DNA from 4 places in the Thiorhodovibrio frisius genome. Region 4 is predicted to be linked to each of the others. Evidence: predicted binding sites of a transcription regulator. Region 4 holds the regulator's gene; each other region holds the start of a gene.

Region 1 (7,780 bases), 2.7 Mb from region 4:
AGCTCCTTTGGCAGGGCACCCCGCTGTGGGTGCCGCTGGCCAAACGGGCGTTTCATGTCCGCGAGGTGGGGATTTACTTTGGCGTACTGATTTTGCTTCGGGCGGGTTTTATTCTCTCCGACGGCGACGGCTGGGACGTTGTGCTCGGGTCCGCCTTGTGGCTCGTTTTTGTGGGGCTGGTGACTGTTGCCATTCTGTCGATGCTTGCGTGGTTCTATGCGCGGTCGACTATCTACAGCATCAGCAGTAAGCGGGTCATTTTCCGCCATGGTGTGGTCGTGCCCATCGCAGTGAATTTGCCATTTAAGAGTATCGAAAGCGCTGGTCTGCGCGTCCATTCCGACGGCTCTGGCGATATTCCCCTGGCGTTGATTGCTAAGCAAAAGGTCAGTTACCTCCTGATGTGGCCAAATGTCAGGCCATGGCATTTCTCCAAGGCGCAGCCGATGCTGCGGGCCATTCCAGACGTCGAGGACGTCGCTGAACTGCTCGCCGACGCACTCAAGGCCGAGGCAGAAGCCGTTCCATCGGATGTTGCCCCTCATCATCCGAATTCAGCATCGCCGGAGTCAGGCTCAACATCTGGAGCGGAGACCGCGAGCGCCGACCCCTTGGCGACATCGTCGTCATCCTGAACCGACTGCCAAATACGAGGTATCATCCTTGAGTGACGCATTCGAGGGCCGCCAGTTTCCGCGACCCCTGCTAATTGGTGCGGCCCTTCTGATTGGCTTTACCATTGCGGCAGCCGCCTTTGTGCGTCTGACCGGGATTGGGAAAAGCGAGACGGAATTCGCCCCCGTGGTTGTTGAACGCAAATTGTTTTTCCGCGAGATTGACCAGAGCACCATTGAGGTTATCGCCGAGGGTGCGCCAATCGCCGTGCTTGACTCTAAAGAGGATGGCTTCATCTTCGGCGTTCTGCGCGGACTTGGGCACTATCGCAAGGTCAGTGAAACCGGTAAAGACCGTCCTTACATCGTATCGCTGCGCGCTAGCGGTCGCTTGGTGCTAGAAGACCCGACAACTGGCGAACAACTCGATTTGCGCGCTTATGGCGTGGATAACGCCGCTGCCTTTCGTGAGCTCCTTGAAGCCAAGCATCTAGATACATCCTCTTCGTCCGCCGCAGACCCGGCAACCGGGTACCCAACGCAGCCAGACGTCCCACGCTAATTACAACTGTATCTGCACATGCTGAGCCTTGCGCTCGCGATTCTCTACGCGCTGTTTTTGTGGTGGTTTAGTACCGGGGTCATCCTGTTTCTGGACCGCCTCCCGGCGCGAACCTATCGCTTTAGTTTGCTTGGTGCTACGCTGCTCGGCGGCGCTTCTGTAGCGGTGGTCATTTGGGTGGCGGATCGAGCCGACACCTTGGGTGCCTATCTCGGCTTTACCAGCGGTGTGCTGATCTGGGGCTGGATTGAAATGACCTATTTCATGAATGCCCTCACAGGTCCGCGTAAGGCAGATTGCCCGCATGATTGCCATCAGCGACAGCGCTTTTGGCTGGCAATTCAGACCAGCCTGTATCATGAATTGGCTATTGTCTCGGTCGGCTTGCTGTTATTCGCGTTGAGCTGGGGGCAGGTCAATCAGATGGCCGCCTGGACCTTCGCGGTTCTCTGGTGGATGCGCTGGAGTTCCAAGCTCAATCTGTTTTTTGGTGTGCCCAACCTGAACGAAGACTGGCTGCCGGCGCATTTGCGTTTTCTCACCAGCTATCTCGCCAAGCGCCCGATGAATCTGCTGTTTCCTATCTCGGTGACAGTGGCTACCGTGGTGATGGCCCTGCTGATCGAGCATGCGTTGGATTTTCCGCCCGGCAGCTTTACTGCGCAAGCCGCAGTGCTGGGTGCCAGCCTGCTCGCGCTGGCCATTCTTGAGCATTGGTTTCTGGTGCTTCCCGTGGCCGATTCGGCCTTGTGGGACTGGGTGTTTGAGCCCAATGAGGTGTCAGCGTCCAAAGAGAAGCAGAAAGGCTCGCCGTCAGAGACATCGGCGCAATAACGAGCACTTGCGCGTGCTTGTTCAAGCTCATTCTATCGCGTAGCGTGTTTGGCTCCAGTTTCTTGCTCATTTGCAGTGCCGCTAGTCCGGGAATTTGGCAAAACGCCGGAAAGGGGTTTAAGCTTTGCTAAGTGCGATGCCTTTGAGTTGAGTCAAGGTATTGAGTCGGCGGTTGACTTATTCTGTGCGGCCCTGCTGCCTTTGGAGAATCCCCGGAGGACGCTGTATGCGTATCTTGCCGGTTCACGTTTTGGACCACTCGGCAACTGATCGAGGCGACCCGGAATTCCAGCCCGGCGAATCGCGACCCAACAGATTGCGATCCGTTCAATCTGTCTTTCCCCCTGTTGTCCGTCTGCGGCCGAATCGCTCAGGCCATCAAAGGCCCGCGCCCTCTGTGCGCGGCTTTGTTCCCGATCATGTCTTTCTCGATCAACTGGCCTGGCCAGATAAGGTTGTTCGGGACTGCGCGCTTGTTTACCGCCCAGCCACGCTGAGGTTGCCGTCTGATGACTAACATGGTGTCCGTCGATATCTCGCCGGAGTTACTGACCCGATTTAGCTGTTTCGACCGTCCTGATCCACCGGCGGCAGATGCTTGGTCGGAGGGGTTCACCGGGGCGGATTATCGACAGGCGCTCAGGGACGTGGGCCGGAATCCCGATGACACCCTTGCCCTGTATCTGCATATTCCCTTCTGTCCGGGGCGCTGCCTTTACTGCGGCTGTAATACCACGGTGACGCACAATAGCCAGCGCATCGATGGCTACCTTGATGCGCTCGAACGTGAGGTGGAGATGGTCGGGGACGCCATCGGCGCTGGACGCGATGTTTTACAACTCCATGTTGCCGGCGGCACGCCCAATTACCTAAACGACGCGCAACTCACTCGCCTGGTAGAGCTAGTCAACGACCGTTTCCGCATCCTGCCGGAAACCGACGCCTCGATTGAGTGCGATCCGCGCCGCACCTCCGCTGGTCAGCTCGAGCTGCTGTATGCGCTGGGCTTCAGACGCGTCACCTTTGGCGTGCAGGATCTGGAACCTCGGGTGCAACGCTCAATCGGGCGCATTCAGTCCATCGACCTGGTACGCGATGTCTACTGGATGGCGCGCGAGGTCGGGTTCGACTCCATCGGTTTCGATCTGATCTACGGCTTACCCGAGCAAACCCCGGACAGCTTTCAGGCTACGCTTGATGCCGTGATCGAGATGGCGCCTGATCGGGTGGCCTGCTTCGGCTACTCGCGCGGGACCAGCCTTGCCATGCATCAGCATGCCATTGATATCCACCGACTACCGGATGACATGGGTCGGCAGGGGTTGTTCGAGCAGGCGGTCAAGTCCTTTCTGGGGTCCGGCTATGTGTGGGTCGGGCTGGATACCTTTGTGCTCGATACCGATGAACTGGCCATTGCTCAGGATGAAGGGCGGCTGGGGCGCAACTGTATCGGCTACACCACGATGCGGGCGGACCATACCATCGGGCTGGGCACAGGCGCGGCTGGCGACGTGCATGGTCATTGCGTGCAGAACGAGCCCAACCTCTCGGCTTGGGAAGCCACGATCGAACGCGGGGAATTTCCCATTGCCCGCGGGCATTTACTCAATTCGACCGACCGCCGTCGCCGCGAGGCTATCGGCTATCTCATCTGTAATCTTGAACTGCCACTGGAACTGGCCGAAGGCTGCTTGGACGAGGAATACCATCGCCTGGCGGCCTATGCCCGCGATGGCTTGGTCGATGTCGAGGGCGATAAGCTGCGCATTACCCCGACAGGACGCTATTTGCTGCGGCATTTGTGCACCGAGCACGAGGCCTACTTCGCCTGGGATCGCGCCCGCTGGCATTTCTCGAGGTCCCTTTGACAGTCTCGGGCGGGCAGGCTCCGCAGCCGGGTGCCCAGCCAGCGCGCATTGGCCCCAATGCCATCATTCGTGTTGGTGAGGCTTTGCTTGCGCTTGAGAGCGCCGAGACTGCTGACCGGGTTTTCGCCACTGCCGGCTTATCCCATTACCGGCAGAATCTGCCTTCGGAGATGGTCCCTGAGGCTGAGGTGATTGCGCTTCAACAGGCATTGCGCGCGGAACTCTCGATCGAGGCTGCGGGCGCTGTCTCGCGCGATGCTGGCCTGCGTACCGGCGATTACCTGCTGGCGCATCGAATCCCGAAGCCTGCTCAGCGGGTGCTGAAATGGCTGCCACCCGGCCCGGCATGTCGCATGCTGCTGAAAGCCGTCGCCAATAACGCCTGGACCTTTGTCGGCAGCGGTCACTATGGGTTTGAAATGGGACGCCCGGTGCGGGTGTCCATTGCCCAATGTCCAATCTGTCGTGGTGCGACGGCCAGCCTTCCAGTCTGCGACTTCTATGCTGGTGCCTTCGAGCGTTTGTGCCAAATCCTGGTCAGCCCGCGAGCGCGAGTGCGCGAAACGCAGTGCCAGGCACTTGGTGCCCCGGCCTGTCAGTTCGAGATCGACTGGCGGCGCTGATTTTTCTCTTTCCAACCAGGCGGTGCCGAGTCGCGTTCCAACCTCGCCCCAACCTGGCTGAGTTTCCTGCCCAGCCTCGACTCGCATGCTGTCTCCCTTGGCATTCCTGCTGACTGGTGTGCTGCTCGGTGCCCTGCCGGTCAGCCTGCTCTGGCTGCGTGCGCGCTGGCTCCAACGCAATCCTGTGTCTGCCTCGGAGCCGGTGAATGCGGCTCGGTGGTCGTGCCGGTTGCCTGATCATTTCGCGGAGTCCGTCATCGTGCTCGATGGCGAAGGTGTTCTGCGCTTCGCTACGCCCTCTTTGTATAAACTGCTTGGGGTGGAAACGCCAGCGCTGCTTGGGCGCAATATGCTCGACTTTGTGCATCCGCAAGAGCACGGCGAAATCATCGAGGTACTGCAATGGCTCGATGGCGATGCTGAGTGTGAAGAAAATGTGACGCTCGATACCCTGGGCGTGCGCTCGCGTCTTTACTCCGAGCAGCGCTTGTCCACCCGGGCTGGCTGGTGCTGGTTTGGCTGGTCTTATACCCGCTTACCCGCCGGAGACGGGGCCGATGCCGCCATCATCGGGGTGGGGCGCGATATCAGTGCCCGCAGGCGGGTCGAGCAAGAGCTGCGTCAGGTCGAGTCTATTCTAGCCGCCGTCGGTGACCCCGTGTCCTTTGTTGATACGGATTATATTTACCGCTATGTGAATGCCGTCTACGAGAGAGTTTTCGGCAAGCCCCGCAGCATGATTGTGGGGCACCATGTCGCGGATATGCTTGGCGAGGGTGTTTTCAGTGCGCGGGTTAAACCTCAGTTGGACCGCTGCTTTGACGGAGAAATCGTCTCCTACGATGCCTGGTTCGAGCTGCAGCCCGGTGCGCAGTCTTTTATGTCGGTCACGTACCGACCCTGTCGAGAAAACGCGGGCCGGGTGATTGGCGCGGCTGTCATCGGGCGGGACAATTCGGCGCTCCGGCGCGCGCGCGATCAGACCGGGCTTGCTCTCGGCAAATTCCGAATTCTGTTCGAGCATTTTCCCCTGGGCATTCTGGTCGTCGATGCCGCAGGTTTCATCACCGAGGCCAATCCGGTTGCGCATCGCTTGCTCGATAGTGCTTTCGGTCGCTACCAGGGGCGTCATATCGAAGAGAGCTATTGGCGACTCGTCGACGCGAACCAACAGCCTTTTCCCATTGAGCACTCGGCAACCGTGCGCGCGTTTCGCGAGCGACGGGTGGTAACGGACGAAGTTGTCGGTTGTCCGCGTTCCGATGGCAGTGTGCTATGGCTCAATGCCACGGCCGCGCCGCTGCCGGGAAGCGACCAGGGTGTGGTGGTCGTGCTTGAGGACATTAGCATGCGTATTGCTGCCGAGGCAGCCCAGCGCGCGCTGGTGGCTATGCGCGAGAGCGAGCGGCGATTTCGTATTATGGCCGATGGCGTCCCCTTGATCCTGTGGGTGGCAGATCAGCAGGGTCGACTGGAGTTTGTCAATGGCGTCTTCCGGCAGTTTTTCGGCTTGGGTAGCCAGGCATCCGAACAGCTTCGAGACCTGTGGCCACAGCTACTTCACCGTGAAGATCTGCCGGCTTTTCAGCAACGGCTTGCGGAGTCGGCACAGCCTCCGTGCGCTTTTGAGATGGCCTGTCGGGTACGCCGGGGCGATGGCGCGTGGCGCTGGATGCAAGTCTCGGCGGCGCCCCATCACAGCAGCACTGGCGAGGTGCTGGGCCTGGTGGGGGCGATGCAGGACATCAACGCGCGTCGCCGTGCCGAGGCGCAAGTGCGCAAATCGCGCGATCAGCTTCGGGCACGCGCCGAGCAGCTCGCCCGTCTGACTTTGCAGCTGACTCTGTCTGAGCAGCAGGAGCGGTTACGCATCAGTCGGCTGTTGCACGACCACTTGCAACAGGACATGGTCGCAGTCAAGTTCCAACTCGCCAAGCTTGCCAGCAACCCGCGCGTGGCTGGAGAAGATGGCCTGGCTCAGGCGAAGGCCCTGATCGATCAAGCGATTGCCACTGGCCGCACGCTCAATGCCGACCTCAACCCCCCGTTGTTGCACCAGGGCAGTTTTGGCAACGCCTTGGCTTGGCTGGCACAGGGGTTTGGTGAGCGGCACGGACTAGAGGTTTGCATGCAAGTCGAGCATGACGTCTGGTTTGAGCGCGAGGAGTTGCGCATTCTGCTGTTTGAGTCGGTCAGGGAGCTCCTGCTAAACGTCGTCAAGCACGCAGAGACTCGTGACGCACTTTTGGTATTGGATGTTGAGCACAATGAGCAGGTGCTGGTACGGGTCGAGGACTCGGGGCGCGGGTTCACGCCGGATAGCGGCGCGACCGATCAGAACATGGGGTTGGGTCTGGTGGCCATTCGCGAGCGCATCACCCTGCTTGGCGGGACCTTGGCTGTTCATAGTGGGGAGGGCGTGGCCGGCACCAGCATCGTTCTCAGGGTGCCTCTTAGCGAGGGCAGCAAGAACAAAACCGCTGGCAACCAGTTCGTCGTTAGCGGCGCCGGCACGCACGGGCAGCAGCCGGTGTTGGAGCGCAGGCGAACCATTCGGATCGTGCTGGTGGATGATCATGTGATGGTGCGCCAGGCACTGGCGAGTCTGATCAACGATGAACCGGACATGCGCGTGGTGGGTGAGGCATCCGATGGCTTCGAGGCGATTGAGATGGTGAACCGCAAGCAGCCTGACGTGGTAGTGATGGATGTTTCCATGCCTGAGCTAAACGGCGCTGAGGCAACGCGGGTGATACGCGCGCGCTGGAGTCAGGTGCGGGTGATTGGTCTGTCGGTGCAAGAAGATCAGAGCTGGGTCGAAGAGATGCTCGATGCTGGAGCAGAATACGCTCTGAGCAAGGCTGATGTGAGTGAAGCGCTGCTCGACTGTTTGCGCGAGATTGCCTGAAACCTATCCTGAGGTTGCTGGAAGCGGTTTGCGCTTCTTCTGTTACTTGGTATTTTCAGTGTTGTCTGCAAAATGCAGACAGGATCAAATCCGAGCGCTTGGTTTCTGTCAGTTGGAATCCACAAAGAGATCATCGGGCGGGTCAAGCAGACTTTGCAATTGCTCAACAGACTCGGCTGCCGCAGCAGTCTGCTCAAAGCGCGCGATATGAAACAGCGCCTCCCCCTCGGTGACCAGCGGCAGATTGGTGCGTCCGATGATAATCCCGCCGGTGGGTGCTGGCACCGGTGTGTCGAAGTCGCCAAAGGGATCAGCAATGGTCGCCAGATGAGCGCCCTTGACCACCCGTGACCCGAGCGGCTTGATCTGCC
Region 2 (7,780 bases), 170 kb from region 4:
ACCGGCGTTCCAGGTGGAGGGTACCACTGCCTGGTAGTTTTTGATTTTGCCGTTTTCAATCACAATCCAGTGCGACAGAAGGCCGCGTGGTGCCTCGTGGAAACCAAATCCCATCTGTTCACCCTTGGGGAATGTCGGCGGGTTGAAGGTGGTCATGTCGCCACTGGCGATATTACTGATGAGCGCGTTGTAGTTGTCCTCGAGCATGTCATAGAGCACTTGGGTGCGCACGCAGCGGGCGGCATGGCGGCCGAGGGTTGAATGCAAGACGGTCAGCGGCACCTGCGAGCGAGTGATGGCACCAATGCGGTCCATTGCCACCTTGAGATAGCCTCGGGTGCGCTCATCGCCGGCGGCAACCATGGCCAGCACATTGGCCAGCGGCCCGACTTGCGCCGGCTTATCGGCAAAGGTTGGCGCTTTCACCCAAGAGTAGGCACCGTTTTCGTCGAAGTCAGTGTATTTCGGAATGGTGTCTTCCTGATAAGGCGTGCGCGTCCAGTCGCCGTCGTACCAGGCGTGCTTGATACTTTCCTTGACGTTTTGCTCAAAGAAGGGATCACCAAAATGGGTGATGGGGCGGAATTGGGACATGTCCCCATTGGGAATGTAACCGCCGGGCATGGCAAACTCCGTTCCCTTGCCATCCTTGGGGAAGTCGGGTGCAGACAGGTAATTGGTCACCCCCTGACCATAGGGTAGCCAGTCGGCATACAGCGCCGCAATGGCGGTGACATCAGGCAGATAGACCTCGCGGATAAAGCCTTGAATCTCATCCATCAGGGTCTTGACATAGGCCAGGCGCTCCATGTTGAGCGCGGACTGCTCATTGGGGTTAATGGGATTGGCTACGCCACCAACTGCTAAGTTCTGAATATGCGGGGTTTTGGCGCCCAGAATGGCGGTGATCTGATTGGCCTTGCGCTGGTATTCGAGTGCTTCCAGATAATGGGCCACCGCCATTAAGTTGGCCTCAGGCGGTAGAATCATGGCCGGATGGCCCCAGTAGCCATGCGCAAAGATGCCGAGTTGGCCGTTTTCGACGAACTTTTTCACCTTCGCCTGTACTTGGGCGAATTGGGCAGCACTATTGTTTGGCCAGTTTGACAGGCTTTGGGCCAGTTGCTCGGTCTTTTTTGGATCAGCCGAAAGGGCGGAGACCACATCCACCCAGTCGAGTGCCGAGAGGTGATAGAAATGCACCAGATGGTCATGGATGCCATGGGCGGCCATGATGATATTGCGAATAAGCTGGGCATTGAGCGGGATTTCCATGTCCAGTGCATTCTCGACCGCACGCACTGAGACAATGGCATGCACCGTGGTGCAGACGCCGCAGATGCGCTGGGTATAGAGCCAGGCATCGCGCGGGTCGCGGCCAGTCAGTATGGTCTCGATGCCGCGCCACATCTGGCCGCTCGACCAGGCATTGACGACTTTTCCGTCCTTGACGTCGCAATCGACGCGCAGATGCCCCTCGATGCGCGTTACCGGGTCTACTGTGATGCGGTTAATGGTCACGGATGTCTCCCTGTAGGGACGACTTTAGTCGCCCTCAATAAAGCTGAGTAAAAGGTGTCTTGAGCAAAAAAGCCGCTAACGCCGCATGTTAATCAAGCCGCTCAATGCTCCACTGCCATGATGGGCGTCTTTTTCACAAAGAACAGATAAGCCATGACCTCAAAGGCAACAATGCCAAGGGCAATGCTCATCTCCCCAACTGATGGAAAATAATGCCAGCCCGGACCGGGGTCGAAGGCGATCATAAAGGCATTGAAGCGATACAGGGCGCCGCCTAATACCACGGCCAGTGAACTCCAGAACAAAATTGTCGGGCGGGTGCGATGGTGTTTGTCCATCAAAATGACAATCGCAAAGACAAAGAGGGTTATCTCGGCGAGAAACAGATAGGGCTCGGGACCAGGGCCGGCGATGGCGCTGATGTGGCCGCTTAAGACCAGATCCCCGATGCGCAGCACCAGATAGGCAATGAGTAGCCAGGGAATAATGGCGCTGACTTTGCTCAGTAGCGGGGTTTCGAGTTTGCGTCCGAGATTGACCGAGGCATAGAGCGACTCGAACACCACGATGCCATAGCCCATGGTGATGGCGGTGAGCAAAAACAGCAGCGGAATAATGGACGTTTGCCACAGATCATGCACCTTGTAGCCAGCAATCAATAGCAGGGATCCAAGCGAGGACTGATGCATGGTCGGCAGCAGCATGCCCACGCCGATAAAGAAGAACAGGATATGGCGCATAAAGCGCAGCAGCCGGTTGGCTTTCATCGCCTCCAGTATCGCCGGGGAGAACTCAATCCAGAGCACCAAGGTATAGAGAGTCACGCAGAGCGCGACTTCTAGCATCACGGAGTTTAGATTGATGTACTGCGGCAGAAAGACGTTATATAGCTGCCAGTAACGGCCCACATCGACGACGATGGATGCGCCGGCCAGGGTGTAGCCAAAGACGCTGGTCAGGAGCGCGGCGCGGATCATCGGGTGGAATTGCCCGCGATTGAAGACATACACCAGCAACGCCATGGCATAACCGCCGCAGGCGATGGCGGTGCCCGTGACCACGTCATAGGTGATCCACAGGCCCCAGGGGAAGCCGTCACTCAGGTTAGAGACATCCCCAATGCCAAAGACAAAGCGGCGGATGAGGAAATAGCCGGCGATCAGCACCAGCACTCCCATGAACTTGAAGTGCCGGGTGAGCACCTTGCCACCGACCGGGCGGAAGGCCTCAGTCATCGTGGTGCTCCGGTTGCCCGCACACCGACTTGTCTTCCGACTCTGGATCATGCTCCGGATGATCTTCGCGATCTTCCTTGGTGTGCTGATAGGCCGCATAGACCAGACCACCAAGCAGCAGGCCGGGGGCGACCATGCCCTTGTATAGCGTATGTTGCAGCGTCTCGGACAGACGCGCACGCGACTCATCACCCACCGGCGGCATGCCAAGCTGCTCGAACGGTACGCCGGCCACCATCAGATACTGGGTGCCGCCGGATTCGGTCTCGCCATAGAGGTGCGGAAGGTATTTTTCCGCCTCGGTCTCGCGCGTCTTGCCGCCGAGTTGATTGAGCGGAAATTCCGCCCGCTCGCCAGGCTGCATGGCAAGTCGCCGATGCCCTTCCGCGCGCAGATCCTCAACCCGGCCAAAGAGGCTAGCCCCAGTCGGGCAGACATCGCAGCAGGCCGGAATCTCGCCATCGGCAATGCGCGGCGCGCACATTTGGCATTTGACAATCTGCGGGAAGGTCTTGTCGTACTGGAACTTGGGGATGTTAAAGGGGCAGGCGAGCTGACAATAACGGCAGCCGATGCAGGCATCCGCGTTGTACTGCACAATTCCGGTGAAGGGGTCTTTGGTCAGGGCGCTGACCGGGCAGGCAGAGATGCAGTCCGGGTCGATACAGTGCATGCAGGCGCGCTTGATAAAACATGCATCAGGGTCATCGAGATCGGTGCGACTGCCCTCGGCCACATAGGCCTTGATCTTATTCATGGTGCGACCATTCAGGTCGTCATCGCCATCCCAGGCGCCATTGACGCCATAGGCCTGATCGATGGCGCCCTGACCGCTGACGGGCATGTCATTCGCGTCTTTGCACGCGACCTCGCACGCCTTGCAGCCGATGCACAGGTTGGCATCATAAAGAATGCCAATGGCATCCGGTGGTAAGGTTTTGCACTCGCGGGCCTGAACCGGTGAAGCACCGACGGCGACCGCGCTACCGGCGGCCATCACTTTGAAAAACTGACGACGATCAATGTTCATGGGTGTTCCTCCGTGTTAGGCCTTGGTGCCTTCGGATAATGCGTCGGATGATGGGTCGGATGCGCTCTGGGCTTCCGCCTCCTCAAGCGCTTTGAGTTTGCTGTTCGCGCCCAAGGCATAGACTAGGGCGCCGCCGCCGATGGCACCGGCCACAGCAGCGGAGGTCAGGGTGACGCCGCCGGGGTGCTCGGTGATGATTCCCGGGAAGATGGACGGCGAGGTAACAGAGACATTTTTTGCCTGCTCATGCTGCGGCTTGTGGAAACCAACGCCTTGCTCCGAGCAGCCAAAACAGGGATGGCCAATGCCGACCGGCCAAGTGTTGCCGCCGACATCGCCGAATTCGATCACCGGGCAGTTGGCATAGGTCTCGGGACCCTTGCAGCCGAGCTTGAATAGGCACCAGCCCTGACGGTGGCCCTCGTCGCCGTATTCCTCGGCAAAGTGCCCGGCGTCGAAGTGCGGGCGACGCTCGCAGTTCTCGTGAATCAGGCGACCGTAGGCGAATTTTGGGCGGTGCTTGGCGTCCAGCTCGGGGAGCTGTTGCAGCGTCAGGTAATACAGAACCGTCGAGAGGATGTTGTAGGGCGAGGCCGGGCAGCCGGGCAGATTGATCACCGGCAGCGGCGTGCCGTCGGCCTTGGTGATGCCATACAGATCCAGTGCTTCTTGAATACCGACAGCCCCGGTTGGATTGGGCGCTGCGCTCTGCACGCCGCCCCAGGAGGCGCAGGAGCCAATGGCGATGGCCGCAGCCGCGTGGGGTGCGATTTCATGCAGCATCTGCTGGGGTGTCTTGCCGGCTACCTTGCAGAAGTTGCCATTGTCCGCCGTGGGGACCGAGCCCTCGACCACCAGAATGAAGTTGCCCTTGTTCTTCTCAAGCGAGTCATGCAGTGCCTGCTCGGCCTGATGGCCAGCGGCGGCGAGCAGCGTCTCGGAATAATCCAGCGAGATCAGATCAAGAATCAGCCCCTCGAGCGTTGGGTGGGTAGCGCGCAGCAGGGACTCCGTGCAGCCGGTGCATTCCTGAAAATGCAGCCAGATCACCGGCGGACGCGCCGGGCTGGCAGCCTGTTGTTCCACCGCCGCCAGCACCTGGCCGGTCATGGTTGCCGGCAGCCCCATGGCGGCGGTGATGCTGGTGGCAAACTGCAAAAAGCGGCGGCGACTCAGGCCATGGAGTTCCAGATGGTCTTCGAGTGCAGGCGGCAGCGCAGGTGGCGGGGAGGACGGGAGGCTCCCATGGCTGGAGGCATCCGAAAAGGGCTGTTGTTGGTTGTTCATGGCGCGCTCTGCCTGACCTCTGTCGTCGTTCGCTGGAGTCTTTAAGAATTCGAACCGCTGCGGGAGAAACCCCAGTCGGCCCGTCAAGAATATGCGAAAGTGCTAATATGCTTATGTGCTATATTACTTATAGTCCGGATTTAACCAACTGTCCAGCCCCGGTGCGGATCGCTTAAGATGCTTGATCTCAATCAGTTTTTAACAGGGTTTTTTACTCAGTTATCGGGCTGCGCTGCTCGGATGGTAATGCGATTGGTTCGCGCTTGTTTTAATCTGGCGGGGTGCGCTTTTAGCGAATGTGCGTTGTCGTGTGCCGGTGATCGAATGCGCGGGTTTCTGGGGTTTGTGCAGAATCGGGCCGAGATCTAAACGGGGCTCAGCTGCGGGATCGCGCCATTGCCCGGGATCAATCAGGCGCGTTTTTCCTGGGCAGGAGTGCGCGTTTGGCGCTATGGTCACTATGTTGAAAGACTGACCTGGGGGGCAGTTGTCTGTTGACTGATTCGATGATAAAAAAACACCATGCAGTTCATCCTGGCCAGCGCTCTGACGGGTCCGTGCTAAACCAGTACGCGGCACTGCGGGGCTTGCCAAAAAGCGCGTCTGGGTTTGTCTTGGCGCTGATATTGGCGCTTGGCTTGGGCGCTCCCAGCATCGGGTTTGCGGAGCCGGCCATGGCGCTGCCAGCCCCGGCTGCCGAAGCCGCGAGCGAACAGCGTGCCTGCCTGCGTTGTCATGGCATGGCCACCCTGGCCTATCGCGACCCGGCCACTGGCGACATTGTTAATCTGGCACTCAATGAAAAAACATTCGGGCATTCCGTGCATGGCGAGCTGGCGTGCAGCCACTGCCACGAAGACGGCTATGAGAGCTACCCGCACTCGCCAGACGTATCGGCAGCGGAGCTAAATTGCGTGCAATGCCACGAGGATCACCCGGAAAACACCGACCGCGTCGATTTCACGGTGATCGATCAGGAATATCAGGCCAGCGTGCATGCGCGCTCCGATGACTCTGAGGCGGCGGGTTTTAACTGTCACTCCTGTCACGATCCTCACGCCTTCAGAGCCTCCCTGCTTGGGCGCGATATCCCCGATATCGTCGCCTACGACAATCAGATCTGCCTGTCCTGCCACGAGGAATTGCGCGATGCTTTCAGCACTTCCCACGCCTGGCTGCCGAATCGCGACAAGCACTGGGCGTCGGTGCGCTGTTTGGATTGTCATACCCCTTCGAGAGACAACGGTCGCCCGGTGTCGCATGAAATCCTGAGCAAGGAGCAGAGCAACGCCAACTGCGTCAACTGCCATTCCCAGGCACAGGGCCTCTTGAGCCGGCTTTATCAATACCGCTCGCGCGAGGATATCGAAGAAAAGGGCTTTTTCGCCAAGGCGGTGTTTAACCAGGCATATATCGTCGGCATGAGCCGCAACCCGCTGATTGATCGCTTGGCGCTGATCATCATCGGCCTGACGGTGCTGGTGCTGGCAGCCCATGGCTATGGCCGTTACCGGGCTTATCAGTCCTTGCGCGAGCAGCAGGCGACAGCCGCGAATGAAGGAGACAAACAATGAGCGCCCTGTATTTGTATCCCATCTGGATGCGCCTCTGGCACTGGTTGAACGCGGTGATCTTCATTGTGCTGATGGTCACGGGTGCGAGCATGCATTTTTCCGGCACGCCCTGGCTGTTGTCCTTCAATACCGCCGTGCCTATTCATAACGCCTCCGGCATTCTTCTGACCATCAGTTGGGTGGTTTTTATTGTCGGGAATCTGTTTACCACCAATGGGCGTCATTACCGGGTTCAATTCCGGGGCTTTTTCCAACGCTTGTTCGCGCAGATGGGCTATTACGGCTATGGGATTTTCCGTAATGCGCCACATCCTTTTCATGTCACCGAGGAAATGAAGCTCAATACGTTGCAGCAGATTAGTTACATTGGTGTTATGTATGGACTCATGCCCTTTTTAATCATCAGCGGTTGGGCCTTTTTGTACTCGGTGTATCTGCCGGAAACCCTCTTTGGTATTGGTATCCTTTGGCTGATTGCCATGGCGCATCTGACCCTGGCCTATTTTCTGGTGATGTTTTTAATTGTTCACATGTACATCATCACCACTGGAGAGACCCTGACCACCAACCTGCGCGCCATGTTTACAGGTTGGCACCGGGAGACAGATCAGCATTAAGCATGCACCTTGGTTTGCGCCTACAGCTTGCATTGGCCCACGCGCCTGACTGATATCGAGAAAAGATCATGAGTACCCTGACCGAAGACCTTGTCAGCCCCAAGTCCAAACGTCGTTTCCTGATCATCGGCGGCATCTTGCTGGCGGTGATTCTGGCGTACAAATTTCTCTATCCGCTGTTCTTCGATGCCTATGTCGGCAAGACCAATGCGCCGCTCAGCTATGAGAGCAGCCAAGAACTGAGTGATCTTGAGTTCGAAGCGCTAGCGCGCGATTTGAGCGAGGAGGCGCGTTACGAGAAAGCCGCAGCGGTGGTGAGCGAGGATCAAGAGCCCTTCGCTCGTCAGGTCAAGATCGAGATGCTGATGAACACCCCGTCCTTCGTCAGTGAGATCGAGCCCAAGCATATCGAGTATTTCCGCGAGGCCGGCATCCGCAAATATGAAGGGCCCGAGACCTGTCTGCGCTGTCATGAAACCATCACCGTCAACCACGGCGAAGGGGGGCTGAAGACGG
Region 3 (7,780 bases), 2.0 Mb from region 4:
AGCAGCCGCATGAGCATGCGTCGCGGCGGTAGCCACTGAATGCGGGTGCCGTGGCGTTCGATGACGGATTGATCTAACTCTGACCTCCTGCGTGTTGCGATGTCGCTCTATGCCGGGCTGTCGGCGTAACGCCAACAGATTGACCCTTTTCAGCTGAGATTTTCCGTGACTTTGCCAGTAACATGGACGGGGACAGTAATTACTCCAAGCCTTCTTCTGCAAATCCTGATCATTGCAGATGATCGGTCCCCCGGTCATCCTTGCACTGGTCATATCACGATGGCACAAGATAATGAATCTGGATTATCTGTGGTTCGGCACGACAAGTTCCCTGGGTGAGCCACCCATGAACCCTTTCCAGGGACTCGCCGGAGCGGCTGCATTCAGCGCCTTCAGTTTGTTCCTGTTCGGCTGGGTGACCATTCCAGCTGGCGCGCTACTTGGCGGGCTGATGATCGGACGTTCGCGGATATCGCCGACCTGAAGCAGTTTGGCACAGAGGGCGGGAGCTTTGGTCATGATCGCGATCCGAAGGATGGTGGATGAACCTTGCGATCGTTTCGCGGGACTGTTGTTGGCGTTTTTCGCCCTGGCTGCCGGTGTTCCGACTGGCGTGCCGACTGGGGTATTGGCGGATTCGGACCTCGGCACCACAGTGTCTAACATGGAACAAGCCTTGGAGTTGTCCCAGCATGAGCGTCTCAGACGGCTCGAGACGTTTCACCCGGATCACCTGCGGCCTTTCGTCAGCGACGGCTGCAGCGGGGGGCTCTCCGTTCTGTGGGCACAGTTGTCCCGATGGCTGCCGGGCTTTCGCGCCATTCATGATGATCACCCGCCATGGGAGTCGTGCTGCATTGCGCATGATCGGGTCTATCATGCCGGTGGGCTGAATGCGTCCAGCGCGCAAGCGAGTTTCGAAGCGCGGTTGCACGCGGATCAGGCACTGCGCGAGTGCGTGATCGAGACCGCCACACGGCGAACGGCCGCGCTGAATGCGCGCTATGGGTTGGGTGATGGTCAGGTTGCACGGCTCTATAAGCTGGTGGGCGATCTCATGTATCGCTCCGTGCGCCTGGGCGGCGGTCCCTGTACCGGCCTGCCGTGGCGCTGGGGCTATGGGTTGCCGGACTGTGGGCTGCTATCTGCGCCACACTTGCTCAAAGAGCATCAGGAGGCGATCCCACCATGAAAATGCTCGGCTCTGTCGGCGTCCTGTTCGCGCTGATGGGTCTGGTGCTGTTGGCCATCGCGGCAATCGCCTATTACCGGACGACGGCGTTCATCGACAACGCGCTCTCGACGACCGGCACGGTCGTGGATCTCACCCGCTCCAGCCAGTCCGGTTCGGGTTCCGGTGGCAGCAGTACCTATCGCCCGGTGGTTCGCTTTCAGGATCGCGAGGGCACGACCATTGAGTTCATCGCGCCGGTCGGCAGTAACTGAGCGGCAAGCCGGTTCAGACAACCGTCACTGGCATTCACCAGGATACCCGTTTCAGCGCCCGCGCTCGGCATCCCTATCGGATCACAACCCAGTGGCAAAACCTACGCGCCGGCAAGGTGCATGTCTTCACCAGCGAGCCCGTTTTGTTTGATCCCAGTGAGTACCTCAATCGCAGCCATGTGACGGTGTTCATCGACTCGGATCATCCCCAGCGGTATGCCATGGATCTGTCCTTCTTGCCGGAACCGGCGGATTGACAGACATGCCTTCTTCTGGCTGGATTGCCCCCATTTGGAAAGGGAAACAGAACCATGATCACCGTCCAACTCACGGCCTTCCTTGGCTGCGCCGCGATGATCAAGATCGCCCTTTGGATGCCGTTCATGCGAGCGTTAGACACAACACACCTTATTTATACCGACTAAATCCCACTAAGAAACTCTCTAATTGCGCCTGCCTCGGGTTTCGCAATTCGGGCCTGGCGATCCAGGGTCGCTGGCTATGTTGCCGCCAAGCTGCCGCATCTGCCTTTTCCCGCCGGTCGTTTTGATCTGGCCCTAGTGTCCCACCTATTGTTCACCTATTCGGAGCACATCGATGCCGCTGCGCATTGCGAGGCGATCACAGAGCTGATGCGCGTCAGTGGCGAGGTTCGCGTCTTCCCCCTGCTGACGCTCGCAGGCGCTGAATCGGCGCATCTGCCCGCTGTCATCGACCAAGCCGAAGCCAGCGGCTGGAGGGCGGAGATCCTGACGGTGGATTATCAGTTTCAGCGCCGCGGCAACCGGATGCTGCGGCTGTCCGCGCCACCGATGTCCGACCTGATTCCGCCGGAGGAAAGTTTGAGCAGCATGCCAATTGATTTCCTCCATGGGCTTCTCCGCAATGCTGCTGAGAGCGTCGCTGGAGGATTAACCATCGACGCGCGGGGGGCATGTCATGCCACCCGACGATGCGCTGCTCTCCTGCCATGGTGCTTTAGGTTCCGTTGCGCCTGCTGGCTTCTTGCTTTTGCGACCAGGCGCCTCGTTGCTCCCCCAGCAAAAGAGCAGGCCGTCAGCTGAGTGAACCTAGATGCAGCCTCGTAAACATAGGTTGGAGACGCCGACCTTGTTTCCACGTAGGGAAGGCCGTTGATTCCGATCCCGGTCCAGTTGCAGGCTTGCACCGATCAGCCTGGCCGCCTGACCCGCTTGACTCGGATCAAGGCCATCTCCCCGAGCCTGGTTGCAGACTGTACTCCGCTGTCGCGCAGCGAAGGCCAATTGCTGGCCTGCGCCGCGCGCGATTGTTCCTGTCTCTACTCACTGCCACCGGAGTGCGTCCATGTTCTGTAATCAATGCGAGCAAACCTTTCGTCAATCTGCCTGTGTGACCAGCCCCGGCGTCTGCGGCAAGAGCGAAGATGTGCAGTCCTTGCAGGAACTGCTGATTTTCGGCCTTAAAGGCATGGCCGCCTATGCCCACCATGCGCGCAGGCTTGGACAGTCCGATGAGACCGTCTCGGCCTTCATCGAAGAAGCCCTGTTCGCGACCATGACCAACGTGAATTTCGATGAAGACACCCTGCTGCACTATTGTCTGGAATGCGGCGAGAAGAATCTGCGTGTCATGCAGCTGCTCGATGAGGGCCATATCGCCACCTTCGGCGCGCCCCGCCCGACCCGGGTCCGCGAGGGCACCTTAGCTGGCCCGGGCATCCTGATCACCGGCCATGACTTGCTCGATCTGTGGCAACTGCTCGAACAGCTCGAAGGCACCGACATCAAGGTCTACACCCATGGCGAGATGCTGCCGGCGCACATGTACAGCAAATTTCAGGCGCATCCCAATCTCGCCGGCCACTATGGTGGCGCCTGGCAGGATCAGAAAAAGGAATTCGCCGATTTTCCCGGTCCCATCGTCGGCACCACCAATTGCGTGCTGATCCCCCCCGAGAGCTATCGCGAGCGGCTGTTCACCACCAATGCCGTGGCGGTCCCGGACGGTCAGCACATTAAAAACGGCGATTTCTCCGCCGTAATCGCCGCTGCGCGTACCTGCCCGCCGTGCGAACAGCGACTCGGCGTGGAGCAGCCGGTGGGCTACCATCGCCAGGTACTGCTCGAGCAGGCCGGTACGATTCTCGACGCCATAAAAGCCGGACAGATCAGCCATTTCTTCGTCATCGGCGGCTGCGACGGTGCCGAGAAGGGGCGTAACTATTTCACCGATTATGCCGCCGCCACGCCAGCCGACTCCTTCATTCTCACTCTCGGCTGCGGCAAGTATCGCATTCGCGATCACGCCTACGGCGAGCATCTTGGCTTGCCGCGATTACTGGATATGGGCCAGTGCAACGATGCTTATGGCGCCATCATGGTGGCGGTAGCCCTGGCCGAGGCGCTGGAGTGCACGGTCAATGATCTGCCTCTGACTCTGGTCATCAGCTGGTTTGAACAAAAAGCCGTGGCGGTGCTGCTGACGCTGTTGCATCTGGGCGTGAAAGGCATCAACCTCGGCCCTCAGCCGCCGGCATTCATCACCCCGGGCGTATTTGCTCGTCTGCAAGCCGCTTATGATCTGCGCTTGCCCAATGGCGATCCGCACGCGGATCTCAAACTCGCACTCGCCGCCTGAACCCAGGCCGAGGAGGTGACCGATGAACAGCGTCAGCCTGCGCGAACAGCTCATTTCCGCACTGGGCGGTGGTGTTGGCATTTTGGCCACGGCCGCGCTCGCGCTTTGGCTGTTCCCGGCGGTTGACCCCGCCCTGCCCTGGCTGATTGCCTCCATGGGCTCCTCTGCGGTGCTGTTGTTCGCGGTGCCGCACGGGCCACTCTCCCAACCCTGGCCGCTGCTTGGCGGCCATCTTGTTTCGGCGCTGATCGGGGTGGCCTGTGCGCGTTGGCTCGGCACCGATCTCTGGAGCGCGGCCACCGCGGCGGGACTCTCCATCGGCGCCATGCATGCACTGCGCTGTCTTCATCCGCCCGGCGGTGCCACCGCGCTGACGGCCGTCATCGGCGGGCCGTCCATCACGTCGCTCGGCTTTGGCTTTGTGCTGATGCCTGTTGCGGTCAATGCACTCACCTTGCTGCTGCTCGCCGTGGTCTGGAATGCGCCCTGGCACTGGCGGCGTTATCCAGCCAACTGGCCCGCACGTTGGCGGCGAGACCAGGACAGCGGCGCCCCAGCTGCAGAGCCGGCCGCGCCCATGCCGCTGGAACATCGGCATCTTGCCGCCGCGCTGCGCGCGATGGACTCCTTCATCGATGTCTCGGAGCCGGATTTGCAGCGCATTTTTGCTTTGGCGACTGAGGAAGCGCGCCACACCCGCGCCGCAACGCCTCCGATTCGGGTGGGTCAAGCCTACAGTAATGGCAGCTTTGGCCAAGACTGGGAGATCCGCGAAGTCCTCGCGCTTGAGCAAGATGCGGACGGATCGGACACCCAGGTGCGCTTCCGCCGCTTGGCGGGCCAAGGCCGTCGCTGCGAGGGGGAATGCAGTCTGGAGACGTTTCGCGACTGGGCGGTCCATGCGGTCGAGCGCGACGAGAACTCTTGGCGACCGATTGATCGCACGGAGCCGGAAGATTGAGCATCAAGGTGCACGGCGGGTGTCATGCCACCCGATGAGGCACTGCGCCAGGCGCCGCTGCTCGCGCAACTGAGCGACCAACAACTAGAGCGTCTGCGCGCGAAGGCGCAGATTGTCCAGGTGCAGGCCGGGCAGTGGCTGTTTACCCAGAATGATCCGGCCGAATTCTTCTATTTTGTTCATTCGGGCCAGATCCGACTGTTTCGCCTGTCGGCCGAGGGCGAAGAGAAGATCATCGAACTGATCGGCGCCGGCCAGACCTTTGCCGAGGCGCTGATGTTCATGGGCACCGGCCGCTATCCGGTCTGCGCGGCCGCGCTGGTGCCGACGGAGCTCGTCGCCATTGACGCAACGGACTTCACCGCCATGCTGCGCGAGTCGCCCGAGACCTGCTTTGCCTTGCTCGGCAGCTTGAGCCAACGCCTGCACGCGCTGATCGCCGAGATCGACAATCTGGCGCTGCATTCTGCGAGCGTACGCTTTGCGCGCTGGTTGATTGCAGAATTGCCAATAGACACGGATGAGCTGACGCTCGCCTGGCCAAAATCGACGCTTGCCTCGCGCCTGACGATCAAACCTGAGACCTGGTCGCGCATCACCCGCCGGCTGTCCGAGCAGCAAGTGATCGCGGTCCATGGGCAGGTCATTCGCGTGCTTGATCGCAAGGCCCTGCAGCAACTTGGCGATTCGGGTGACCCGGCGCTGATACCAGCGCGTCAGGCCCGCAAAACCGGTTAGCAGCCAAAAATCATCAGCCAATCTCCAGCCTCACTGCCAGCGATGGCAAGGCAAGCGTCCCCAACAGGTCAAACTCTGACAATGAATCCGACCGGATACTTGTTCATTCGATTCAACCATCACGGTGATACTCAACCCGCGCATGGCCGGGTCGAAGATCTCAAAGACCCGGATGACTCGGTGGCTTCCAGAAAGCCGCGCAGGATGTCGATCAAACACGGCATACAGGCCATCCTGATGGCCCATTTGCTGTCAACGGGACCGGTGTTCGCGCAGGATGCGGCCTGCCATTGGATCCGGCTGACCGGTCTTGAGGTCGGGCAGACAGCAGATTTCCTCAGCTGGGGCGATTACCTGCCACTGATCGCCCTGGAGCCCGGCGAGCTTTACAGTCTGCTGCACGGAACAGAGCCTTCCGTCGAATTGGCGGCCGGACGCCAACACGTCATTGATGGCCATTGGTACTACGTTCCAGAGCACCTGATCGATGTCGGGACCATGACGCTAAGATTCATGCTGTTGGATCGTGACCAGGGCACCGATGACGATCTGGTGCTACCGATGCGCAGCCATGTGGTCCGGCTGGATCAGAGCTTCTCCAAATCGGGATCTTTGCAGTTCGAGATACCAGAACTCTTCGTAGTGGATGATCAGCTCAAGAAATCCAACGCGATGCGGTTCCGCTTCGAATTACGGCGCTTGCCGGGCCATTGCGGCAGCGGACCCGATGCCGCGGCTGAAGACACCCGGTACCGGCGGGAAAACCGCGTCCATCATCTGCGCACCAGGACTTTCAGCTACTTCGACGATCCAGTGATCGCCGGCCGCGAGACGAAGCTTTTCGTGGATGAGAAAACCACGGATGCGGCAGAAGCCTTCGAGATCGCTCGTCGCAATCTGCATGAGTTGCTGACCCTGGGTCGGGAGATCGAGCGGCTGGAAGGGACGCAGGGCTTCGATGAGCTGCGTTTTGAGTTCGCTAGGCTGATCGCAACCCTAAAGGAAAGGCGTTTGCAATTCAGCCGCGTCGAGCAGGACGGCGATGAGAGGACGACGGTTTGGGTCAGTGTGCCTGCCCTGGCCTCCGAGCCTGAGTGGAAGCAGGTCCTGACGGATGCCGTCATCGAGTCGATCCCCACGTCATGGCAAGTCGACTGAGCCAGCGATCAGGTCCCGGTCAGCAGAATATTGCCGTGATCAGGCCGCGTTCCCATAGAAGGTGGCTGGAAACGGCAACAAATGATTGCCTGGCCCCAGGGTGACGGCAGAGCGATACCAGACCATGTGATCTCGGGTTTCACCGGCCAAAGTGCCGCAGCAACGACGCCATTCTGACTGCTCCCAGATGGACGGAAAACCGCACAGATTCTCGAACGCCTTACCAGCAGGGGGTTGCCAGACTAGACGCCAGGCCCATGACGTCCCAGGGCGATGGCATCGGCATCCCGGCCGGGAAGCCACCCGCTTTGAGGCGGATGATCGACTCGGCCCATTGCAACGGACGCGGCAGGCCGCCATGCATCGCCGCCAGCGCATGCAACTCACCCACAAAGGCTCGATCACACGGGGTATCGGAGCGGGGATCTGCGGTGCAAAGATCATGACGCATGCAGGCCGCATCAAAGTCGTCGATCGGCGGCGGGAAGTGGCCGGCTTGGGGCCAGTCGATCCCGCACCAGTTGCCGTAAATGGGCATGCACTTAAATGCCAGGACGCTCTCGCAACCGCCGGCAAGGCCCACAGCCATGAATGCAGCCAGAACCGTCTGTCGGGTCATCGAATACCTCCAATCTTTAATCTAGCCTGCTAGGGAGTTTAGCAGTTGCAAGCATTGAATCCGATGGAAGCGGCCAACCGACAACTCGCGGCAACTCCAGGCTCGCCAGCCGAACCATAGCAACCGGCTGCAAATGGCGCATTTCAAAATCACCCATAGTAACCCGATGCCCAAGGTCATGCAGCGGATGGGGTTCGCCCCAGTGTGGGGCGGGTTGCTCCCATGGCACGCGATTGAAC
Region 4 (7,780 bases):
TTCCATGAAAGACTGCGATGGCGTTGCGGCCGATCCGCTGATCTCTCTCGATGCATGGTATCGCAGCCCTCTCGGGCGCGGTGTCGCGGAGGCGGAGGCGCGCTGTCTCGAGGAGTTACTCGAGGATGCATTTGGGTATTTTCTGCTCCAAGTCGGTGCCCGGCAGCCGTTTGCTGACGCACTCGCTGCAAGTCGCATCCGCCATCAGTTCTTGTTGCAGCCGGCGGCCGAGAATTCGATGGTCACGAATCCCGGTGGCGACCTGTCGCTGCGCGCGGAGCTGACGCGACTGCCCTTCGCCTCCGATAGCCTGGATGCCGTGGTGCTGCCGCACAGTCTGGACTTCTCGCCCGATCCGCACCGGGTGCTGCGCGAAGTGGAGCGGGTGCTGATTGCCGATGGACGAGTGTTTCTGTTCGGTTTCAATCCGCTTAGCACCTGGGGCGTGCGACGGGTATGGCCGCGACGGCGCGGTGTCGTGCCTTGGTGCGGTTCGCGGCTGACGCTGTTTCGCGTCTGCGACTGGCTTAAGCTGATCGGCTTTCATGTGGAGGTTCGGCGCATGCTGGTTTTTCGCCCCCCCTGGCGGCGCGCTTTTACCACGCGGCTGGACTGGGTCGATGCGCTCGGCAGCCGGTATTGGCCGGTGTTTGGTGGCGTTTACGCGGTGCGCGCGGTCAAACGGCTGTCGGCGGTGACACCGCTGCGCTCGAGTTGGAAACCACGACCGTCGTTGCTGCCGGGTCGAGCGGTCAAGCCCACGGCTCGGGAGTCCAGTTATGACTAAAGCGGTCGAGATCTTTACTGACGGGGCCTGCAAGAAGAACCCTGGGCCGGGCGGTTGGGGCGCCTTGCTGCGCGCGGGTGAGCACCAGAAAGAACTCTGTGGTGGGGAGCCCATGACCACCAACAATCGCATGGAACTCATGGCGGTGATCCAGGCGCTGGAGGCGCTCAAGCGCCCAAGCGAGGTGGTCATCACGGTCGATTCGCGCTACGTCCAGGATGGGGTGGAGCGCTGGATGGCCAACTGGAAGCGCAATGGCTGGCTGACCAAGGCGCGCGAGCCGGTCAAGAATCAGGACCTGTGGCAGCGCCTCGACCGCGCGCTGACCGGGCATCGGGTGCGTTGGCAATGGGTGCGCGGGCACAGTGGCCACCCCGGGAACGAAACCGCCGACAGGCTCGCCAATCGTGGCATTGCCGAGATGGACAAAAAGGCCAAGATGGCAAAGAAAACAGGGTAGACCGAAACCTCTTGAGATTTTGGCTCGTTTTGGGCCGCCACCCGACCTAAAACCGAAAACCATTGATGTCATTGGTATAAGACAGCATGCGACAGATCGTACTGGACACCGAAACCACCGGCCTAGAGCCGAGCCAAGGCCATCGCATTATTGAGATTGGCTGTGTCGAGCTAGTTGATCGACGCCTCACGCGCAGCTCATTTCACCAGTATCTGCAACCGGACCGGCAGGTGGAGGAGGGCGCGGTTCAGGTGCACGGGATTTCCGATGAATTTCTCGCCGACAAGCCGCGCTTTGGCGATGTGGCCGAGCAATTTCTGGACTACATCGGTGGTGCCCAGCTCATTATCCATAACGCCGATTTCGACCTTGGCTTTCTGAATCACGAGCTGCGCTTGTGGCGCAAGGGCGCAGCTAGCCTCGAGAGCCAGTGCGAGGTGATCGACACCCTGAAGCTAGCTCGCAGCCGCCATCCTGGTCAGCGCAATAGCCTGGATGCCCTGTGCAAGCGCTATCACATCGACAACACCAGGCGCGATCTGCACGGTGCTCTGCTCGACGCCGAGATTCTGGCCGAAGTGTACCTGGCCATGACCGGCGGTCAGGCCAGTCTGGAGCTGGACGTGCAGCCGGCGCGCCAGCGTGACGGGCAGGGCGCTCAGGCGGCGCGGGTGCTATTAAAGGACCGCCCGCCACTGGCTGTTATTCGCGCGACCGAGGTCGAGATCGACGCCCATCGGCAGCGGCTGGCGGCCATCGACAAAGCCAGTGAGGGGCGCTGTGTGTGGTTGCGCCAGAGCGATGCCTGATGGGCTAAAGCCGGGGAGGGATCAGTCTCCGCCCGGCTTGCGAGGCACAAGGGCCGGGGCGGTTTTAGCCAGTAGTCGCGGACACCAAACCTGCCGGCAGCTTAAAGGTCCCGAAATTGATGATGAAGTGGCAGAGAATGGACGCGAAGTAACCCGCCGCGATATAGGGCATCCACTTCAGATGGCCAAAGAAGGTATACATCCCTTTGGACTGGCCCATCAGTGCCACGCCAGCGGCAGAACCAATCGATAGCAAGCTGCCGCCCACTCCGGCCGTGAGCGTCACCAGCAGCCACTGGCCCTGGCTCATGTCCGGGTTCATGGTCAGCACTGCAAACATGACCGGGATATTATCGACGATGGCGGACAGAATGCCGATCAGGGTATTGGCAATGGTCGGCCCCATGCCGTCATAGGCAACATGGGAGACCAGTTCCAGATAGCCGATAAAGCCCAGCGCGCCGACGCATAGAATCACGCCGTAGAAGAACATCAGGGTGTCCCACTCCGCGCGTGCCACTTTATTGAAAATGTTAAAGGGCATGCTGTCTTCGATGTTGCCCGCTCGCACCGTTGACATCTCTCCGGTCATGTTCAGGTAGTAGCTGAAGAAGCTCAGATAGGCCAGGCCAGTCATCATGCCCAGCACCGGCGGCAGGTGGTAGTAATTGTGAAAGCTCACCGCCGTGCCAATGGTGGCAATAAACAAAAGCACCACCCGGATTGCGCCGCGTTTCATGCGCACGCGCTCATTGCTTGGCGGTGGCTTGATGTCGGGGATTTCCTTGTGCATGAACCAGGCTGGCACCGCAAAGCTCACCAGCGAGGGGATGAACAGCCGGAAGAAGGTCTCGAAATGCAGCAGGCCCTTCTGCCACACCATCAGGGTGGTGATATCGCCGAATGGGCTGAAGGCGCCGCCTGCGTTAGCCGCGATTACGATATTGATGCAGGCGAGCCCGACAAATTTGGGACTGTCGGCACCGACCGCCATCACGACCGCGCACATCAGCAGCGCCGTGGTCAGATTATCGGCCACCGGGGAGATAAAAAAGGCCAGGAAGCCTGTCATCCAGAACAGGGTGCGGTAGCCGAACCCCATGCGCAGCAGCCAGGAGCGCAGGGCATCGAAGACCAGGCGCTCCTCCATGGTATTGATGTAAGTCATGGCCGCGAGCAGGAACAGAAACAGCTCCCCAAACTCCATGATGTTATGCCGCACCGCTTCGGCCGCCGCGTGCGGGCTGCCGTGATGGGTGGAGTAATAATAGGCGATCAGCAGCCAGATCGCGCCTGCCGCCAGCATGACCGGCTTGGACTTGCGCAGATGGGTGAATTCCTCGGTCATCACCAGGCCATAGGCGACGACAAAGATCAAAAGTGAGGTAAATCCTACCCAGGTGGTGGTTAGATTCAGATGTGCAGCGCCGCCTTCAGAGGCCAGCAGACTGCCCGAGAAAAGCAGTAACAGCGTTCCAAGCAGCGCAGTGCTGATGCCGAGGGTCGTGCGGCCAATGACAATGGAGGGCAAGGCCGGGAGGGACCGGAGTGGCCGATTGCGAAGATCGTGCATGACGGGAAATCCTGAAAAAGACAGCAGGTGCGGGACAGGCGGCTGATTGCAAACCAGCCCCAAGGGCAAAAAAGCGCTAAGGATGTCGCGATTGCGCCGCCGATGCAAGACAGTGCTGACCGGATCGCCACTGCGCGCCTGAGAGTTGATAGGGCATTCTGTTGTGACTGATGCTGTTTTAGTGCCTTGACAGTCAGAGGCTGATATATCGAAACCCTTTTATATTTCAGCGCGTTCTGGGCCACTCGAGCTCAGTTGCTCTCCCGTCGGCTAGCCCGATTTTGCGCAACGCCCGCGAGGGTCTCGAGTCGCGCCATGTCAAGCACCTGCACATGCTTGCGGTCGACATCCAGCAGGCGCTCGTCCTGAAAGCGGGTAAATAGTCGGCTAACGGTCTCGACCGCCAGCCCCAAGTAATTGCCAATCTCATGCCGCGACATGCTGAGGTGAAAATCCGTTGTCGACAGGCCGCGCTTACCAAATCGTTGCGACAAGCTCACCAGAAAAGAGGCAAGGCGCTCCTCGGCATTGCGTTTGCCAAGCAGCATCAGGAGTTCGGATTCCTCGACAATTTCCTTGCTCAGTAGCCGGTAGAGCTGATGTTGCAGTGAGGGCAGGGTGGCTGCCAACTCCTCGAGCCGGCGGAAGGGGATCTCGCAGATCGCCGAGGTCTCAAGCACCCGAGCCGAGCAGGAGTGAAAATCCTGATCGATGGCATCCAGACCGACGATCTCGCCGGGCAGGTGAAAGCCGAGCACTTGCTCGCCGCCCTCGGAGCTTGGGGTATAGGTCTTGACCGATCCGGTCTTGACGACAAAGAGCGATTGAAAACGCTCACCGCCGGAAAACAGATGCTCGCCGCGATGCAGCGGTCGCGAGCGCTTGATGATGCTCTCCAGCTTCTCGACATCCTCGCTCGACAGGCCCATCGGCAGACAAAGGGCGTTGAGCGAGCAACTGCGGCAAGCAACCCGGATATTTTCGAAAGAGATGATTTTGTCCTGACTCAAGGTGCTCCACTCCGTTTGGTTTTTTTGCCATTTTGCAGCTGTCATTGACGGAGATCAAGAGACGTGATGCATAAGGCGAATCCTGAGGGTGATTTGTCAAGGTCAACAGGGAATCGAGCGGGCACAAAAAAGCCGCGCCTTGATTAGGCGCGGCTTGGTGCTCAGGCACTTGTTGCCTGAGCGGTCTGCTTAAGGAGCTAAGAAGCAGACTGTCCGAGTCCGATTATTGGGACTCGCCACCGGCGGGCGGAGCCGGGGGAGCCGGCGGCGCGCCATAGGGAGCACCATAAGGAGCTGGAGGTGCGTAGCCGTAACCCGGATAGCCATAACCCGGATAGCCATAGCCATAACCCGGGTAGCCATAACCCTGGTTGTAGTAGTTATTACCGTAGCCATAGCCGCGACCCTGACCACGGCCCTGACCACGACCACCGCCTGACATGCCAAAGTTGAAGTCGCCATAGCCGTCGCCAAACATGTCGCCGACGCCGTCACCCCAGCCGTTGTTGTTGTAACCGCCGGGACCGCCCCAGCCGCCTGGTCCCCAGGCCTGCGCCGAGCTCATCGAGAAAGCAGCAGCGCCAGCGATGGCGGCAACACCGAGAATTTTGGAAAATTTCGTCATCGTCTCTCTCCTGAATGGTTACGTCTTGCGGGTAAGCGGTTTTATGTCATTTACTTAAAAACACAATGCCTGCTCCGAATCAGAGCGGGTCTACCCATTTGGGTCGGGCCAATCGGGCCGGACCAGGCTCGTTAATATTCGGCCGGTTTCGCGCCGAATCAAGAGTCCAATAAAACTGTCCGACCGCTCCTGCGGCCCCGACTCGTGCATTCGCAGAAGCGAATGGCTGGCCAGTATAGGTGCAGATTCCGCGCTTGTGAAGTAGCGAAAGAACGCCTTCGGCACGATTTGACAAGGGGAATTGTCATTACGGCTTGCGGGCGGTCTTTTAGCAACTCTAGCAACGGCAGGCTTCGCTGCCAGCCTGTGCCGCAATTTGACGCGGGTTCGGGAAGCGTCTTCGCTCGGGTGAAAAATGCTCTGTGTCCCAGATGGCGGCCAGATGGAGCCAGATAGTGGCCGGATACAATGGGTATTTTGTCCTTGCTTTTCCGCTGCATTCGCGTATGGTGTCCGCTCAGATGCAGCGCCCTCCGGTCGGCGCGCCCGGTCTCAAGGCTTGTTTGGTTTACCGCCGCTCCTTGACTACCTAATCAAGATTGCCCATCAGGGGCCTTAGGCCCTCCCGCTCTTACCCCACCGCCTAGACCGGCCCAGCCTGAATCCCTGGGTAGGCCAACCCAGTACCTTCCCCGGGAACTTCAGGAGTCTCTATGTCCTTTTCCGATCTCGGCCTGTCGGCCAAATTGCTGCGCGCCGTGACGGCGCGGGGCTACACCGAGCCCACCCCCATTCAGAACCAGGCTATCCCCGCCATTCTTGCAGGTCGTGATGTGATGGCCGGCGCTCAGACGGGCACAGGCAAAACCGCCGCTTTCACCTTGCCGCTGTTGCAACGCCTGAGCCAGAGCGGCCAACAAGCCAGCGCGCGTTCGCCGCAACCCCGTGCTCTGGTGCTGACGCCGACCCGCGAGCTGGCTGCGCAGGTGGGTGAGAGCGTCAGTGCTTATGGCCAGTATCTGCCGCTGCGCGCCTTGCAGATTTTTGGCGGTGTTGGCATGGGGCCGCAAATCACCGCCTTGCGCCGGGGCGTCGATATCCTGGTCGCCACACCAGGGCGCCTGCTTGACCACGTCGGTCAGGGTAATCTGGACTTGGGCCATGTCGAACTGCTGGTGCTTGATGAGGCCGACCGCATGCTCGATATGGGCTTCATGCCGGCCATCCGCCGGGTGCTGAAGCTGCTGCCGGCTCGGCGTCAGAATTTATTGTTCTCGGCAACCTATTCGCGCGACATCGAGCAGCTTGCTACTGGCCTGCTGAACGACCCGCTGCGCATTGAGGTCGCTCGCCGCAACACCGCCGCCGAGACGGTGCGGCAACTTGCGCACCCGGTCGAGCGTGGCCATAAGCGCGCGTTGCTCTCGCACCTGATTGCCAGCGGCGGCTGGGACCAGACACTGGTCTTTACTCGCACCAAGCATGGCGCCAATCGACTCGCGCAGCAGCTCGAACGCGATGGCATCAGCGCCGCCGCCATTCATGGTAATAAGAGTCAGAGCGCGCGCACCCGCGCCCTGGCCGATTTCAAACGCGGGGCCGTGCGCACCCTGGTCGCCACCGACATTGCCGCGCGCGGGCTCGACATCGAACGCCTGCCGCATGTGGTGAACTTCGAGCTGCCGAATGTGGCTGAGGATTACGTGCACCGCATTGGCCGCACTGGTCGTGCCGGAGAGAGCGGCACCGCCGTCTCTTTGGTTAGCCCCGAGGAAGGCTCGCTGCTCGCTGGCATTGAGCGCCTGTTGGGCCGTCGCATCGAAAGCCAGGCCATCCCCGGCTTTTCTGATCGCAAAGCTACTCCCGCCAGCGCGGATGATGGCGCAGACACCCGCTCGCGCACCAAGGGCTCGCGCCCGCCACGTTCGGCGTCGCCCAATGGCGGCTCCGCTCGGGCACATCGCCAGACGCTGCCGGGTGCACGCGGGCGGAAAACGTCCCGGGCTAGCGGTCCCCGCGCCGCGCGTTAACAGCCCGTTATTCGAACAGTCGCGGCCATCCGCAATGGATTGGTCGCACACTCTTCATCCAGGCCGCGCATCGCCTGGTTGGAGTCTTCTTAGGTTGATGCGCAATGTCCCTTAGAGAGAAAGCGATAGATGAATATTTACGTTGGCAACCTGGCCTATGGCGTCACCCAAGACGAACTCCGCGACACCTTTGCCGCCTATGGTCAAGTGGAAAGCGCCAATTTGATCACTGACAAATTCACCGGTGATTCCAAAGGTTTTGGCTTCGTTGAGATGCCGAACAATTCCGAAGCTGATACCGCGATCAAAGCCCTGAACGAAACTCCTTTGAAAGGTCGCCCATTGCGCGTCAATCAGGCCAAGCCGCGCAGCGACCGTCCCGCACGTGGCGGTGGCGGCGGCGCGCGCTGGTAAGCACAAAACCAGCCAAAGCCCTCCAAAGCCCCCCTGCGGGCTTTCCGCGAGCCATGGGTAAGCCCCCCTGGC

Evidence for each region. Region 4 encodes FNR, which switches genes on or off when oxygen is low (the NO sensors DNR and NnrR bind a similar motif). Its sites were predicted from a motif close to TTGATNTANATCAA; they were not measured.
Region 1: hemN (oxygen-independent coproporphyrinogen III oxidase) is a predicted target of FNR. The motif match lies at 2,418-2,431, and genes of this name have one in related genera.
Region 2: Thiofri_RS07030 (hydrogenase small subunit) is a predicted target of FNR. The motif match lies at 5,255-5,268, and genes of this name have one in related genera.
Region 3: hcp (hydroxylamine reductase) is a predicted target of FNR. The motif match lies at 2,640-2,653, and genes of this name have one in related genera.

The regions. Positions count from the first base shown of each region.
Region 1 covers NZ_CP121471.1:4,400,509-4,408,288, reverse strand. Annotated here, with positions in the region: gene puhB (photosynthetic complex putative assembly protein PuhB) at 1-635, shown strand, start outside; gene puhC (photosynthetic complex assembly protein PuhC) at 664-1,176, shown strand; gene puhE (putative photosynthetic complex assembly protein PuhE) at 1,195-2,010, shown strand; gene hemN (oxygen-independent coproporphyrinogen III oxidase) at 2,520-3,878, shown strand; gene bchJ (bacteriochlorophyll 4-vinyl reductase) at 3,875-4,501, shown strand; gene Thiofri_RS20180 (PAS domain-containing protein) at 4,587-7,409, shown strand; gene Thiofri_RS20175 (succinylglutamate desuccinylase/aspartoacylase family protein) at 7,518-7,780, opposite strand, start outside.
Region 2 covers NZ_CP121471.1:1,502,721-1,510,500, forward strand. Annotated here, with positions in the region: gene Thiofri_RS07015 (nickel-dependent hydrogenase large subunit) at 1-1,521, opposite strand, end outside; gene hybB (Ni/Fe-hydrogenase cytochrome b subunit) at 1,623-2,756, opposite strand; gene hybA (hydrogenase 2 operon protein HybA) at 2,749-3,786, opposite strand; gene Thiofri_RS07030 (hydrogenase small subunit) at 3,802-5,073, opposite strand; gene Thiofri_RS07035 (cytochrome c3 family protein) at 5,748-6,647, shown strand; gene Thiofri_RS07040 (cytochrome b/b6 domain-containing protein) at 6,644-7,264, shown strand; gene Thiofri_RS07045 (nitrite reductase) at 7,333-7,780, shown strand, end outside.
Region 3 covers NZ_CP121471.1:3,692,365-3,700,144, forward strand. Annotated here, with positions in the region: gene Thiofri_RS16915 (hypothetical protein) at 293-484, shown strand; gene Thiofri_RS16920 (hypothetical protein) at 518-1,192, shown strand; gene Thiofri_RS16925 (DUF3592 domain-containing protein) at 1,189-1,446, shown strand; gene Thiofri_RS16930 (hypothetical protein) at 1,563-1,703, shown strand; gene Thiofri_RS16935 (hypothetical protein) at 2,019-2,510, shown strand; gene hcp (hydroxylamine reductase) at 2,773-4,065, shown strand; gene Thiofri_RS16945 (HPP family protein) at 4,088-5,026, shown strand; gene Thiofri_RS16950 (Crp/Fnr family transcriptional regulator) at 5,051-5,764, shown strand; gene Thiofri_RS16955 (hypothetical protein) at 5,969-6,922, shown strand; gene Thiofri_RS16960 (hypothetical protein) at 7,143-7,541, opposite strand.
Region 4 covers NZ_CP121471.1:1,668,298-1,676,077, forward strand. Annotated here, with positions in the region: gene Thiofri_RS07770 (class I SAM-dependent methyltransferase) at 5-787, shown strand; gene rnhA (ribonuclease HI) at 780-1,247, shown strand; gene dnaQ (DNA polymerase III subunit epsilon) at 1,334-2,056, shown strand; gene nhaD (sodium:proton antiporter NhaD) at 2,121-3,629, opposite strand; gene fnr (fumarate/nitrate reduction transcriptional regulator Fnr) at 3,881-4,639, opposite strand; gene Thiofri_RS07795 (sulfur globule family protein) at 4,863-5,264, opposite strand; gene Thiofri_RS07800 (DEAD/DEAH box helicase) at 5,978-7,294, shown strand; gene Thiofri_RS07805 (RNA recognition motif domain-containing protein) at 7,424-7,708, shown strand; gene Thiofri_RS24730 (nucleotidyl cyclase domain-containing protein) at 7,644-7,780, opposite strand, start outside.